Regions from separate parts of the Microbacterium albipurpureum genome, predicted to be linked through region 2. Evidence: predicted binding sites of a transcription regulator. Region 2 holds the regulator's gene; each other region holds the start of a gene.
What was found. Region 2 encodes LexA, which represses DNA repair genes until DNA is damaged. Its sites were predicted from a motif close to TCGAACANNTGTTCGA; they were not measured.
Positions count from the first base shown of each region.

Region 1: a site for LexA is predicted at 2,667-2,682, ahead of QSU92_RS08300 (Rv2578c family radical SAM protein). Genes of this name have one in related genera too.
Region 3: a site for LexA is predicted at 2,731-2,746, ahead of QSU92_RS03485 (HNH endonuclease signature motif containing protein). Genes of this name have one in related genera too.

Region 1 is NZ_CP128170.1:1,727,859-1,732,805, forward strand. It holds gene QSU92_RS08290 (acyl-CoA dehydrogenase family protein) at 81-1,244, opposite strand; gene QSU92_RS08295 (M15 family metallopeptidase) at 1,367-2,434, opposite strand; gene QSU92_RS08300 (Rv2578c family radical SAM protein) at 2,691-3,827, shown strand; gene QSU92_RS08305 (DEAD/DEAH box helicase) at 4,058-4,947, opposite strand, start outside.
Region 2 is NZ_CP128170.1:3,177,762-3,182,708, forward strand. It holds gene QSU92_RS15355 (S9 family peptidase) at 1-1,726, opposite strand, end outside; gene lexA (transcriptional repressor LexA) at 1,770-2,444, opposite strand; gene QSU92_RS15365 (LysM peptidoglycan-binding domain-containing protein) at 2,744-3,136, shown strand; gene QSU92_RS15370 (histidinol-phosphate transaminase) at 3,168-4,262, shown strand; gene hisB (imidazoleglycerol-phosphate dehydratase HisB) at 4,259-4,867, shown strand; gene hisH (imidazole glycerol phosphate synthase subunit HisH) at 4,864-4,947, shown strand, end outside.
Region 3 is NZ_CP128170.1:703,675-708,621, reverse strand. It holds gene QSU92_RS03500 (LacI family DNA-binding transcriptional regulator) at 1-326, shown strand, start outside; gene QSU92_RS03495 (DUF2834 domain-containing protein) at 244-519, opposite strand; gene QSU92_RS03490 (P-loop NTPase family protein) at 641-1,213, shown strand; gene QSU92_RS03485 (HNH endonuclease signature motif containing protein) at 1,262-2,653, opposite strand; gene QSU92_RS03480 (GNAT family N-acetyltransferase) at 2,797-3,312, shown strand; gene QSU92_RS03475 (fatty acid desaturase family protein) at 3,395-4,501, opposite strand; gene QSU92_RS03470 (cold-shock protein) at 4,681-4,884, opposite strand.

The DNA.
Region 1 (4,947 bases), 1.4 Mb from region 2:
CACGCGGGAATCACACGTGCGCGCCCCTTTCCTGTGACATTGGTCGAATTCTGTGACCGAAGACAGGCGGATGCCGCGCCTCAGCGCTTCCCGGCGAGCTGGCGCCCGACGATCTCGCGCATGATCTCGTTCGTGCCGCCGTAGATGCGGTGCACGCGCGCGTCGAGGAACGCCCGGGCGATGGGGTACTCGGTGACGTAGCCGTAGCCCCCGTGGAGCTGCACGCAGGCGTCGAGCACCTCCCACTCGCGCTCGGTCGCCCAGAACTTCACTTTCGCGGCCTCTTCGGCGCTGAGCGTGCCGTCGCGGTATGCCAGGAGGGCTCGGTCGATGTAGGCCCACAGCGCGTCGACGGTCGTGGCGACATCCGCCATCTGGAACCGGGAGTTCTGGAAGTCGATGATCCGCTGCCCGAACGCCTCGCGGCTGCGGGTGTAGTCGAGGGTCCAGTCGAGCGCCGCCTGCGCGGCCGCCGCCCCGGCGACGCCGATCGACAGGCGCTCGAGCGGCAGGTTCATCATCAGCTGGATGAAGCCCTGCCCCTCGGTGCCACTGATGAGGTTCTCCTCGGGCACGAACACGTCGGTGAACGACAGCTCGGCGGTGTCGTGGCCGTGGAATCCCATCTTCTGCAGCTTCTTGCCGTGGTCGAAGCCCTCCGACGAGGTCTCGATGAGCAGCAGGCTGAACGCCTCGGGGCGGTTGCCCTCCCCCGTCTTGACGAACGTGACGACGACATCGGCGCTCGCACCGCTGGAGATGAACGTCTTCGCGCCGTTGACGACGTATCCGCCGTCGACCTTCTTCGCAGTGGTGGAGATGCCGCGCAGGTCGCTGCCGGCACCCGGTTCGCTCATGGCGAGGGCGCCGATGGTCTCGCCCGTGGCCATGCCGGGCAGCCACTTCTGCTTCTGCGCGTCGGTGCCCATGTGCACGAGGTAGGGCACGGCGAGGTCGTCCTGGATGCCCAGCGCTCCCGCGAGCGACCCGGCTCCCGCGGCGATGACCTCTTCGTTGACGATGGCGCGGAACCGGTAGTCCTGCAGCATCCCCGCGCCGCCGTACTCCTCGGGGACCGACAGACCCATGACACCGGCGTCACCCGCGGCACGGAGCGTCTCGCGGTCGATCTGGCCGTCGGCATCCCACTTCTCGCGCGCGGCGTTGGTGACGTAGCGCTTGCAGAACTCCCTGACGACGTGGCGGAACGCCTCGTGGTCCTCGTCGTAGATGTCGCGCTCCATGAGCGGCCTCCCTCTCTCGTCTTCGAGTGCGGGTCGCGCCGACCCTCAGTGTCACGAGCAAGGGTACTCAGTTTCATACCAGAGCGGATGCCGCGGCCCGGCCGGGCACGGATGGTGCGACCTCAGCCCGCGGGTGCGTAGGCCGGTGCTGCCGGGAGGCCGAAGAACTCCTCGAGCGTGGTGTACCCGCCCTCGCGCATCGCCGTAGCGATCTCGGGGCCGACGTAGCGGAGGTGCCAGGGTTCCGGGGCGTAGCCCGTGACATCCGTCCGCCCCTCCTGGTAGCGGACGATCCACCCGAACTGCCACGCGTTGTCGGCGACCCACGCGCCCTGCGAGGTCGCTGCGAGGTCGTCCAGGGTTCCGCACGATCCGTTCGCACACGGGACGACGTCGGCGGCGAGACCCGACTGGTGCTCGCTGTGACCGGGCCGGGCGCTGACGAGGTCGGCGCCCTCCACACCACGATCGGCGACCTGCACGCCGTACGAGGTCTGCTGCGTCGTGTACGACCGGTAGGCGCTCTGCAGCCCGATCTCGCCGGCGCCCGCGGCTGCGGCCGCCGACACCATCGCCGTGAGCGCCGCGGCCGCCTCGGGGGCGAGGGCGCCTTCGCCGATGTTGCGGACCCCGTCGGGGAAGACGACCGACCCGGGGGCCCAATCGATCGGAGCGAAGGGACGGATCTTGTTGACCACCACCCAGCTGAGGTTCGGGTCGTCGAGGCGGAGGCATGGCGCAGTACCGGCGACGACCGCCTCGCGGAAGAGCTGGGCTCCACCGACGGCGGCGATCGCCGCAGCCTCGTCCTGCGCGGCGAGCGCGGCGGTCACCGCGGGGTCGGTGCAGACATCCTGACCCGCGACCTGCTGCTGTTCCACGACGGGCAGATCGGTGGCGGGCACCGGCGCGAGGGGCGGTGGGGTGGCGGCCGCGGCGGTCGCCGGGGCGATGAGCGCGCTGAGCGGCGCAGGAGGCGTGGTCTCCGCAGGCGCCGCGACTGCCGGGGGCGGCTCCTCCGGAGCGAGGCGGGTGACGGCGGCGGTGACGCTCGCGCTGGAGCCGAGGACGAACACCGCGACGAGGGCGGCGGCGACCGGCACCGACGGCCAGCGGCGACGCCGCCTTCGCACATGCTGGGCCAGCGGAACACCCGGGCCGCCGAGTGCGGAGACACGCCTGGCCGGCACGGCCTCGTTCGCTCGCGTGGATACCGTCTCATCTGCCCGCGCCGGCGCAGCTTCCTTCCCCCACGGGCGCGCCGCATCGTTCACCCGCGCGCGCTCTCTGGCTTCGCGACGGGTGAGGGGAGGAGTGTGAGGAGGGGGCGCCTGCACCCGTTCATTCTTCCCTCATGAGCGCCGGCTGGCCAGCCCGCCCGGCGCGCTTTCGATGATCGATGCGCAGGAGCTTGACAGAGTTTCGAAGACGTGTTCACCTGGATGCATGCGTTGGCAGGGACAGCAGTTGGGCGTGGCGGATGCCGCGGCCCTGCCCGGCCTCGAGTATCTGAACGGCCTGGTGCGGTCGGTGACCACACCCGAGTTCGCGGGGATCACCTTCCACGAGGTGATGGCGAAGTCGGCACTGAACCGCGTGCCGGGGTCGTCGGCGATGCCCTTCGACTGGACGATCAACCCGTACCGCGGCTGCTCTCATGCGTGCTCCTATTGCTTCGCCCGGGGAACCCACGAGTACCTCGAGCTCGACGCGGGGAAGGACTTCGACTCGCAGATCGTCGTCAAGATCAACGCCGTCGAGGTGGTGCGCAGGGAGCTCGCAAAACCGACCTGGCTGCGCGACCCGGTGCAGCTCGGCACGAACACCGATCCATATCAGCGCGCCGAGGGCCGCTACCGGCTGATGCCCGGCATCATCGACGCCCTCACCGCGTCGGGGACGCCGTTCTCGATCCTGACGAAGGGCACGCTGCTTCGACGTGATCTGCCGCTGCTGGCCGACGCCGCGGCATCCGTCCCTGTCACCCTCGCGATGTCGATCGCCGTCTTCGACGACGCGCTGCAGGCAGCGCTCGAGCCGGGGACGCCGAGCGCCGCCGCGCGGCTCGACACCGTACGGGCGGCGGTGGACGCCGGATTCGCGGTGACGGTCTTCCTCATGCCGATCCTGCCGCACCTGACCGACTCGGTGGCGGCGATCGACGAGGCGCTTCGGCGCATCCGCGACGCGGGCGCGACGAGGGTCGTCTACGGCGCCCTGCACCTGCGCCCGGGGGCGAAGGAGTGGTTCCTGCAGTGGCTCGCGCGCGAGCGCCCGGAACTGGTCTCGTCGTACCGGGGGCTGTACCCGGGAGTCTCGGCGACCGCCCCGAAGGCCTACCGCACGTGGCTCGCGCGCCGGGTGCGCCCGCTGCTGCGCGCCTACGGACTGGAGGGCGGAGCGGAGGATGACGCGCACCCGCGCGCGACTCGGTATGCGGGGCTGGCGGGCGGCCCGGGCGCGGGGGGCACGCCGCTCTCGCATGAGGCCGCCGATCGCGCGCGGCTTGCCGCCACGGTGATGACGACGTCGCGCGGTCGGCGTGCCGCGTCTGCGCCTCCGGCGCAGCCGTCCCTCTTCTGAGCCTGCCGTCCCCCACCACGCCGCCGCGGATCAGGTCGCCGCCGCGCGCGCCGCCCCGGTCGCGCCGCCGCGCGCGCCGCCCCGGTCGCGCCGCCCCGGTCGCGCCGCCGCGCGCGCCGAACCACCCGAAACGCGACGAGCCACCCCGGGATGCGGGGTGGCTCGTCGTGAAGGCGGTGGCTCGACGCCCCGCGGGGCCGGACGAGGACTCGCCGGCGCGGACCCGGACCTCAGGAGGTGAGGTCGGCGACCGTCGGACGACCGGCGAGGGCCTCGACGACCTCGTCGCCGGGACGCGCGTCTTCGAAGGGCGCGTCGATCTCGGCACGGCTGAGCAGCTCCGCCATGCGGCGACGACGCTGACGCGTGACCAGGGTCACGACGGTGCCCGCACGACCCGCGCGGCCGGTGCGGCCCGAGCGGTGCAGATACGTCTTGTACTCATCGGGCGCATCGGCCTGGACGACGAGATCGATGTCGTCGACGTGGATGCCGCGCGCGGCGACATCGGTGGCGACGAGCACCCGCACCCGGCCCGAGGTCAGGCGCTCGAGGTTGCGCGTGCGCTTGCCCTGGTTCAGGTCGCCGTGCAGCGCCAGTGCCGGGATTCCGGCGTCGTCGAGCTGCTCGGCGAGCATCTCGGCGTAAGCGCGGGTGCGGGCGAAGACGAGGGTCTTGCCGTCGCGGTCGGCGAGGGAGGTGACGATCTCCGCCTTGTCGCGATGGTCGATCACGAGCACGCGGTGCTCGATGGTGCTGGAGTCCTGGTCTTCGCCGGCGACCTCGTAGACGGCCGGCTCGACGAGGAACTCCTCGACGAGGGCGGCGACCTCGCGGTCGAGGGTCGCGGAGAAGAGGAGCTTCTGCGATCCCTCGGCGGTCAGGCGGAGGATCCGCTGCACCGGCTCGAGGAAGCCCAGTTCGCACATGTGGTCGGCCTCGTCGAGGACGGCGATCTTCACCTGCGAGAGGTCGAGCTTGCCCTGCTCGACGAGGTCTTCGATGCGACCGGGTGTGCCGACGATGATGTCGACGCCCTTGCGCAGGGCCCCTACCTGGCGAGCCTGCGGCACGCCGCCGTAGATCTGGGTGGTGAAGAGGCCGACGCTGCGCGCCAGCG
Region 2 (4,947 bases):
TGCGGTGGGCGTGGGTCAGTGGTGACCGCTCCAGGTAGACCGCCTCGCTGTCGGGCAGTGGCCCGATGAGGCCGTCGAGGTAGCGCGCTTCGAAGTCGTGGGTCTCGGCCGCGAGCAGCCGGGCATCGGCGACGCCGTATCGCGAGATGCCGGCGCTGAACGCGTCGGAGGCGACGAGCGCTCCGAGCACCGTCCAGCCGCCTGCCGATCCACCGGCGATCGCGATCCGGGCGGGGTCTGCGGTGCCGTCGGCGGCGAGGGATCGGGCGATGTCGACGACGTCGTCGACATCGACGACGCCCCACTGGCCGCGCAGTCGTTCGCGATAGTCGCGGCCGAACCCACTGGAGCCTCCGTAGTTGACCTCGATGACGCCGATCCCACGCGACGTCAGGAAGAGCGTCTTGGGGCTCACCACTCCGGGTGCGTGGGCGGTCGGGCCGCCGTGGACGAGCACGACGTACGGCGGAAGGGCGTCGGGCGGTCCCTGCACCTGAGGGTGGGTCGGGGGGAAATCGACCGCGTGGACGACCCCGTGGCGTCCATCGATGGCGAACTGTCTAGGGCGGGGCACCCAAGGGGAGACGTCGTCGTCCTTCCAGCGTCCGCCGGTGAGGAGGTGGACGCCCGGGCGGGACGGCTCGCTCAGATCGACGCGCCAGAGCCCGGGTGGAGCGTCCTCCGGGCTTCCGGACACCAGGACGTCCGTGCCGTCGGCATCCTCCACCAGGAGGCCACCGACCGCAGGAATCGGGATGGCGGTGACCACGCCGCCCGAGGAGATGTGGACGAGCTCGTCCCGGCCGCGTGTGCGCACCGCCACGACGGCGTCGCCGAGCGGCGCGAACCACCGTGATCCGAGCACCCACAGCGGACCTCCGGTGTCGCGCTCATCCGGGGCGATCGCGTGCGGTCGGTCGCCCGGGGAAGCGAGACGGTGAAGGTTCCAGTACCCGTTCGCGTCGTCGACGTACAGCAGGGCGCCGTCGGCCGTCCATTCGGGCTGGAGAGCGGCGGAGGTGCCTCCGGCGACGCGACGCCCCGCCGGGTCTGCGTCGTCGAGCCGGCGTACTCTCACCTCGGCTCGGTCCCAGGGCATGTGGGGGTGGTTCCACGCCAGCCACGCGAGTGCGGATCCGTCGGGGGAGAGCGTGGGCTGCGCAACGAAGTCGCTCCCCGCCGTCAACGAGGTCACGCGGTCGATGTCGTCTGCGGCGGACCCGTCCAGAGGGATCTCGACGATGTCGTGGCTCACCGACGCGCCGAGGACCTCTCGGACTGCGAGCAGCCGCCCCTCGGACACACGGAGACCTCCGAGTGCCTGTTCCGGCACGGTGGGGGTCAGCGGCGTGGGCGTCGATCCGGGAGTGAGGAGCCACACCCGCTGATCCGACTTCTCCACGAAGACCAGCCCGCCGTCCGGTGTGACGCTCCACGCTCCGCCGCCATACTCGTGCACACGCGAGCGGACGTTCCAGGGAGCGGGAAGCAGCGTGTCGATCCGGGAGCCCGTCCCGGACGCCCGGGGTGAACGCCGGACGGTCGTCCGCCCCTGCTCTTCCGGGACCGTCTCGGCCCACCAGACCTCATCTCCGACGAACCGAGCGCCGTCCAGCCGCGGCGACGCGGCTGCCACGGCATCCGCTGTGATACGGGAGGGCCAGGTGCCGAACGGGAGCGTGCGGGCCGGGGCGGACGCGGAGTCGGGGGGGAGAGGCTCGACCATGCTCCTACGCTACGGGCCCTGCTCCCAAGACGGTCGAACGAGGTCAGACCGCGCGGAGGATCGCCACGACCTTGCCCAGGATGATCGCCTCGTCACCCAGGATGGGCTCGAAGGCGGTGTTGCGGGGGAGCAGCCAGGTGTGGCCGTCGCGCTGACGGAAGGTCTTGACGGTCGCTTCGCCGTCGAGCATGGCGGCGACGATCTCCCCGTTCTCGGCCGTGCCCTGCGCACGCACGACGACCCAGTCGCCGTCGCAGATGGCCGCGTCGATCATCGAGTCACCCGCGACCTTCAGCATGAACAGCTCGCCCTTGCCGACGAGCTGGCGGGGGAGGGGGAAGACCTCCTCGACCTGCTGATCCGCCGTGATCGGCACGCCGGCGGCGATGCGCCCCACCAGCGGGACGAGGGCGGCGTCGCCCACGGCGGGGGTCCGATCGGCGGGGTTCTCCGCAGCGGTACCGGGGAGGTCGATGAGCACCTCCATGGCCCGGGTCTTGCCCGGGTCGCGCCGGAGGTATCCGCTCAACTCGAGCTGGTTGAGCTGATGGGTGACGCTGGACAGCGACTTCAGGCCGACGGCGTCGCCGATCTCGCGCATGCTCGGCGGATAGCCGTGGCGGGCGATCGAGCGCTGGATCACCTCGAGGATGGCCATCTGCTTGTCGCTCAGGCTCTTGCGACGCCGCGTCTGCGGCTTGGTGTTCGGCTCGCTCATGTCTGCTCCTGTCTCCCCGGAATCCTCCCGGGCCCCCTGCGGCGTGATCGTCGCGTCTTCGAATGTCGGAGGTCGGTGGTGAGGTGTCCTTATCGAAACCGTATCCGGTTCCGATCGGTGTCCACCGGACCTCGCTCGCGTGTCGCGTTCGATCGTTCGACGGATTCCGACCCGCTTGACAGCATTTCACATCGAAGATAGGTTCGGAAGAGAGGTTCGCATCCGCCGGTCCCGGCCGACGGGCGGATGCGAACCCAGGCCCGAAACGACACCGGCTCAGCCGGGAACGGGAGTACACGATGAGCGCGATCACGATTTCGACGGGCACCATGCCTGGGGCGATGACGGGCACGGCGGCCGGCGCCGGCACAGCCGCAACGCGGCTGCGGCTGACCGCGCGCGGACGCCGTGTCCTTCTGTCTCTCGCCGCGCTCCCTGCCGTCGTCGCGCTGAGCGCCGCGATGATCAGCGGTGGGTCGGCGCTCGCCACTCGCGCCGACGGTGCGCCGGCGGGGTCCTTCGACACCGTCACGGTGCAGGCGGGTGACTCTCTCTGGGCGATCGCCGAGCGAGTGGCCCCGGCGGCAGATCCGCGGGACGTGGTGGCGGCCTTCAGCCGTCTCAACGGCCTCGAGGCCGGTCTCGTGTCGGCCGGGCAGCAACTGGCGATCCCCGCGGAGTACGCCGACTGACCTGGATGCCCGGCCCGCCGGGCGCCGTACGATGGGAAGGGTGAGTGCGACGCTCGATGACCTCCCGATCCGCGACGACCTGAGGGGACTGATCCCCTACGGAGCGCCGCAGGCCCAGCTGCCGGTGGCGCTGAATGTCAACGAGAACACCCACCCCGTCCCCGCGGAGGTGGCCGACGACATCCTCGACGCCGTGGCCATCGCGCTGCGGGAGGTGAACCGCTATCCCGATCGCGAGTTCACCCGCCTGCGGGAGCACCTGGCCGACTATCTCGGCCACGGGCTCGTCCGGGAGCAGATCTGGGCGGCCAACGGATCGAACGAGGTCCTCCAGCATCTCCTGCAGGCGTTCGCCGGGCCGGGGCGTACCGCGTTCGGATTCGCCCCGACGTATTCGATGTATCCCCTGCTGACGCGGGGGACCGGTGCGACATGGCGGGCGGGGAGCCGCGCGCATGACTTCACGGTGTCAGCCGAGTCCGCTGCCGCCCAGGTGGCCGAGGCCGAACCCGATGTGGTGTTCCTGTGCGCACCGAACAATCCCACCGGGACGCCGCTGTCGCTCGAGGTCATCGAAGCGGTCTACGACGCGACCCGCGGCATCGTCATCGTCGACGAGGCCTACGTCGAGTTCGCCCCCCACGACGCCCCGTCCGCAGTGACGCTTCTGCCGGGCCGGCCGCGACTGGTCGTCTCGCGCACGATGAGCAAGGCGTTCGCCTTCGCCGGTGCGCGGGTGGGCTACCTCGCCGCCGATCCGGCCGTCATCGATGCTCTTCGCCTGGTGCGCCTGCCGTACCACCTGAGCGCGCTGACGCAGGCTGCGGCGACCGCCGCGCTGCAGCACGCCCCCACGATGCTGCGGATGGTGGATGAGATCGTCACGCAGCGCGACCGCATCTCGGCGACGGTGTCAGCTCTCGGCTACGAACCGTACGAGTCATGGACCAACTTCGTCCTCTTCGGGGGCGTATCCGACCCCGCGGCGACATGGCAGGCGCTCTACGACCGGGGCGTGCTCATCCGCGACGTCGGCATCCCGAATCACCTCCGTGTGACGGCCGGCACCGACCGGGAGACCACCGCCTTCTTGGAGGCGCTGGCGTCGATAGACTCGGGCGCATGACCCGTCCTGCGCGTACCGCGTCGCTTCGCCGTGCGACCAGCGAGTCCACCGTCGAGATCGAGCTCGATCTCGACGGCACCGGTCGAAGCAGCATCCAGACCACGGTTCCGTTCTTCGACCACATGCTCACAGCCTTCGCGAAGCACTCCTTGACCGATCTCACCGTCCGCGCCCACGGCGACACCGACATCGACGCGCACCACACTGTCGAGGACACCGCGATCGTGCTCGGCCAGGCCATCCGTCAGGCCCTCGGCGACAAGGCCGGGATCTCCCGATACGGCGATGCCCTGGTGCCGCTGGACGAGGCGCTCGCGCGTGCGGTCGTCGACATCAGCGGACGGCCCTACCTCGTGCACGGGGGCGAGCCTGCAGGGTTCGAGCTCCACCTCATCGGCGGCCACTTCACCGGCTCGCTGGTCCGGCACACCTTCGAGGCCCTCGCCGTCCACGGCGGACTCACCCTCCACCTCGAGGTGCTGAGTGGGCGCGATCCCCACCACATCGCCGAGGCCGAGTACAAGGCGTTCGCTCGCGCGTTCCGAGCGGCCAAGGCGTGGGACGCCCTGGTCGACGGCATTCCCAGCACCAAGGGAGCTCTGTGAGCGATCGTCCGGTCGTCGCCGTCCTCGATTACGGGTCGGGCAACATCCACAGCGCCGTCAAGGCGCTCGTCGAAGCAGGC
Region 3 (4,947 bases), 1.1 Mb from region 2:
AAGTGGGCATGCGGGTTCCCGACGACTTCTCGCTGGTGTCCTTCGACGACCATCAGCTGGCCGGGTGGCTGCATCCCGGCCTGACCACGTTCGCCATTCCGCACTACGAGCTCGGACGCCGTGCCATCCAGTACCTGCTCGATGAAGAGGATGACGCGGTGGCCGCTGTCGAACGCATAGAGATGCCTCTCCGCTTGCGTGGCTCCGTCGCGCCAGTAGGTGCCGTCGTGACCCCGGATTCCGTCACGCCGCCGGAGCGGCCTCGTCCGTCGCGCGCAGCGCGGCCAGTCGCCGCTCGCGCATCGCGAGGAACAGGGGAAAAGTGAAGGCGATCGCGGTGAGGGCTGACAGCACGATGTAGAGCCACCACCGCTTCATTCCGAGACGCCGTCCCTCCACGGCGATCACGATGCAGGCGGCGACGGCGACGATGAGCAGGTCGACGGTGATCGACGACACCGCCGGGCCGCTGTTCACGAGGTCGCCGATGAAGTCGCGCATCTGAACGATCGCCCACACGTTGAAGACGAAGGTGACGACGAGTCCCGCGACCGCGAGGACGAGGAAGGTGATCGCGAGAGGCGGCCAGGGATCGCGGTGGCGGGGCAGGGGTCGAAGGCTAGCGCCGTATCATCGTGCGGTGCTCGCGTTCGACGATCCGCTGCCCCGGCGCCCGCGCCGGATCGCGGTCGCGGGAGTGTCCGGGGCGGGGAAGACGACGATCGCGGTGAGGATCGCAAAGACCACCGGGGCGCCGCACACCGAGATCGACGCCCTCTTCCACGGAGCCGGCTGGATCGAGCGACCGGAATTCCTCAGCGATGTCGAGCGGCTGGTGGCCGGGGAGTCGTGGGTCACCGAATGGCAGTACGCGCCGGCGAGACCGCTCCTCACCGCGCGCGCCGACGTCCTGGTCTGGCTCGATCTGCCCTTCTGGACCTGCGTGTTCCCCCGGGTTGTGCGGCGTACCCTCCGGCGGCGGCTGCGCCGCGAGGAGCTGTGGAACGGCAACATCGAGCCCCCGCTCCACACGGTCTTCACCGACCCCGAGCACATCGTCCGCTGGTCGATCAGCACCAGGCACAAGTACGACGGGCGGATTCCGCGACTGGCCCGGGATGACGCGGCTCCGGCCGTGATCCGTCTGCGCTCCCAGAAGGAGGTCGATCGATGGGTCGATGGGCCGCTGCGAGCCAGCACGCGACTCGCCTGATGCCATATCCTCGCCACAGATGAGGTATCCCGCCGGGCACGTGGCTGGTCAGAAGGGCGCGACGGTGAGTTGGCCGTCGTCGGTGGGGACGAAGGTGACGCGTGAGGGTGGGTGGCTGTCGTAGGTCTTCCCGCCGGGGCTGGTGAAGGTCAGGATGCCGCCGGGTAGCTGTTCGACGTGCCAGTTCGTCGCGTGTTTGAGGGTGTGGTGTCGGGCGCATTCGTTGCACAGGTTGTCGTTGGAGGATGGTCCGCCCAACGCGAAGTCCTTCGAGTGATCCTTGTCGCACAGTTTCGCGGGCCTTCGGCATCCGGGTGTTCGGCATGTCATGTCCCTGGCGTTGAGGAACCGGGTCTGGGAGGGATGGAGTTGATACCTGTCCACCGCGGTGACGACCCCGGTGATCGGGTCGGTCATGACCCGGTCCCACACCCTCGCCGTCCCTGCCATCCGCCGGGCCGTCTCGGGGTCGACCGGTGTGACCCCGTTCAACTCCGCCCCCGCTCCGGTGACCCCGGTAAGGGTGGTGATCGGGAGGGTGATCTGCACTTCGGCTCGGATGGCGCCGAGTCCGCCGGTGGTGGGGTCGGTGGGGTCGATGACCGGAGACCCGGCGAGGAGCATGTCCAGGGCGAGGTCGCACCGGATCTCGTCCAGGATCCGGTCATCGAACCACGGCTCAGCATCACCATCTGCGGCACTCTTGTTGTTGTCGTCGTCGCCGCTGCGGCCGCCTGCCTTCTCGCTCTCGGCCTTTGCGGCCGCGTGTGCGCGCCGCTTGTCCCGGTCCACGGCTTTGATCTCGGTGCCCTGGCCCGTCAGTCGGTGGTAGGCCCCGTGGATGTAGACGTTCTTGCCGAGGATCGTGAGGGTCGACATGGCATCGTCGAGGTCGGTGACCCACACCCGGCGTTCCCGCATCGCCGTGTCGTGTCGTTCCTGCAACGGCCGCGGGTCCAGCACCGCGGCGCGTTGCCGGGCGTACGTCTTCGTCCGCGCCACCGTCTGACGCTCCGCCTCCACCAACACGATCCGTTCGAACGCGGCCCGGTCGGTGGGATCCTCGATGACCCGGCCGGCGTCCTGGATCACCTGCGCATGCGCCCGCGACACCCGCCCCTCCGAAAGCGCCTCCATCGTCGCGGGGAAGAGTTCCATCAGTTCGTGCGCGTCGTGCATCTGCGATTGCATCGACCGGTCGTTGACCCGCACCGCCATCCCGAGCTCCAGCGCCATGGACCGCAGCGGCATGTCCCGTTCCCGCGATGGCGCGGACCCGATCCGGGACCGCTGCTCGAGCGTCAGCGCGTACGCGTCCGCGAGCAGCCGGGTCTTCTTCGCGGCAAGCTTCGCCTCCGCCCGCTGCAGCTTCGCCAGCTCATCCGCGAACACCCCGGCGCGCTTGTCCTCCGCCCGCCGCCGCTTCTCGTCCGCTTCCACTGAAATCCCCGTCCCGATGACCTACCCACATCATCGCAGGGGGCTCCGACATCGGCAGTGCGGAAGGCGGTCGAGAGAAGAATAAAGTTTCGAAGGGTGAGCCGATACCCGGAGCAGCGCCGTCGAGACAGTACTCTCATCCGGTGACCTCGCACACTCTTTCCGACGGTGCCGTTCTGCGCCGCGCCCAGCCCGGAGATGAGCCGGGCATCCTCGACGCCATCACCGCGCTCGCCGCCTACGAGCGAGAACCCGACGCGGTGCACAACACGGTCGACGCCCTGACCGATTCTCTGTTCGGAGCGGATCCGCGGGTCTTCGCGCACGTCGTCGAACGCGACGGGGCGATCTTCGGCATCGCGATCTGGTTCCTCACTTACTCCACCTGGACCGGAACGCACGGCATCTGGCTCGAGGACCTTTACGTGCACGAGGTCGCCCGAGGCCGCGGCTACGGTCGCGCGCTCATGCAGGCTCTCGCGGCCGAGTGCGTCGAACGGGGGTACGCGCGGTTCGAGTGGACGGTGCTCGACTGGAACGAGCCGTCGATTCGCTTCTACCGGGCGATCGGCGCCCTGCCGATGGAGGAGTGGACCACCCAGCGTCTCAGTGGTGACGCTCTGCGCGCTCTCGCGCAGACCCCTCCCGGGCGAGTGTGACCGCGGGGATCCTTCCCGGCACGCGCAGACGAAAACGGCGGATGCGGCATGTCCTGCCACACCCGCCGCTTCCTGGACGCGGTCAGGCGCGTCGGTAGGTTCCCGCCATCGGGCAGTCGAACGGGTCGCGCGCGGCGAGCCCGACGCGGTTCAGGTAGGCGATCACGATGCCGTACGAGCGCCACAGGCTGGTCTCGGTATACGGCACGCCCAGCGTCTTGCAGTGATCACGCACGATCTCACGAGCCTTCGCCAAGTGCGGACGGGGCATGTTGGGGAACAGGTGGTGCTCCACCTGGTAGTTCAAGCCGCCCATGAGCACCGTCGCCCACCATCCGCCGCCGACGTTGCGCGAGGTACGCACCTGCTTGGAGAAGAAGTCGAGTTTGGCGTCCTTGGCGATGACCGGCATGCCCTTGTGGTTCGGGGCGAAGGAGGCTCCCATGTACACGCCGAAGACAGCGAGCTGCACGCCCAGGAAGGCGAAGGCCATGCCCAGGGGAAGGAAGAGGAAAACGGGGACGAGTACGACGCCGAAGCGGAGGAACAGCAGTGCGAGCTCGGTGAACCGACCCTTCACGGGCTGTCGGCTGAAGAGGTGACGGAACGCGAGGGCGTGGAGATTCAGCCCCTCGAGGGTCAGAAGCGGGAAGAAAAGATATCCCTGCCGCCGGGTGATCAGGCGGCGGAGGCCTCGCGCGGTCGCGGCATCCTCATCGATGAACGAGATCGTGTCGATCTCGATGTCGGGGTCCTTGCCGACCCGGTTGGGATTGGCGTGGTGCCGCGTGTGCTTGCTGGCCCACCACGAGACGCTCATCCCCACCACGCCGTTGCCGAGGATCAGCGCAAGGCGGTCGTTGGCGGGCCCGGAGCTGAGGATCTGACGGTGTGCCGCCTCGTGCGCCAGGAAAGCCACCTGGGTGAACAGGATGCCGAGAGCTGCGGCGATGAGGAGCTGGAACCAGCTGTCGCCGAGCAGGATGAAGCCGGCGATGCAGGCGCCGAAGCCGACGGCGATCGCTGCGCCGACGAGGGCGTAGAACCAGCGTGCGCGGGTGAGGAGGCCGGTCTCGCGCACGATCTGCGCCACATCGGTGTAGGCGCGGGCCATCGGGGGGAATTCCGCTGTGCCGGCATAGGTCTGACGAACAGGTCCGAGGCGGGGCTCGAGGACGGTTGAAGAGATGGGGTTACCTCGGTTTCGATCGCGACCACTTCGGCCTGTGGAGCCAAAGGCGGATGCCGATCGCTTTCTTCAGCGTACGTACCTTCGTATCCACGAAGCGGTATACACCCGAGTTCCCAGAAAGCCGTCAGCCGGCGGGGAGACCTTTCGGTCGCCACCGCCGGCTGACGGGATGAAGATCAGAGTGCGCGGATGTTCGCAGCCTGCATGCCCTTGGGGCCACGCTCGGCGTCGAATTCGACTTTCTGCGCTTCGTGGAGCTCCTTGAAGCCCTCACCGGTGATCGCGCTGAAGTGCGCGAAGAGATCGGCCGAGCCGTCGTCGGGTGCGATGAACCCGTAGCCCTTCTCGGAGTTGAACCATTTCACGGTGCCAGTGGCCATCGTGTCTTTCCTTTTTCTTTTCGGGCCGCCTGAACGACCGGGTGTGCCGCTCCCACAAGTGCG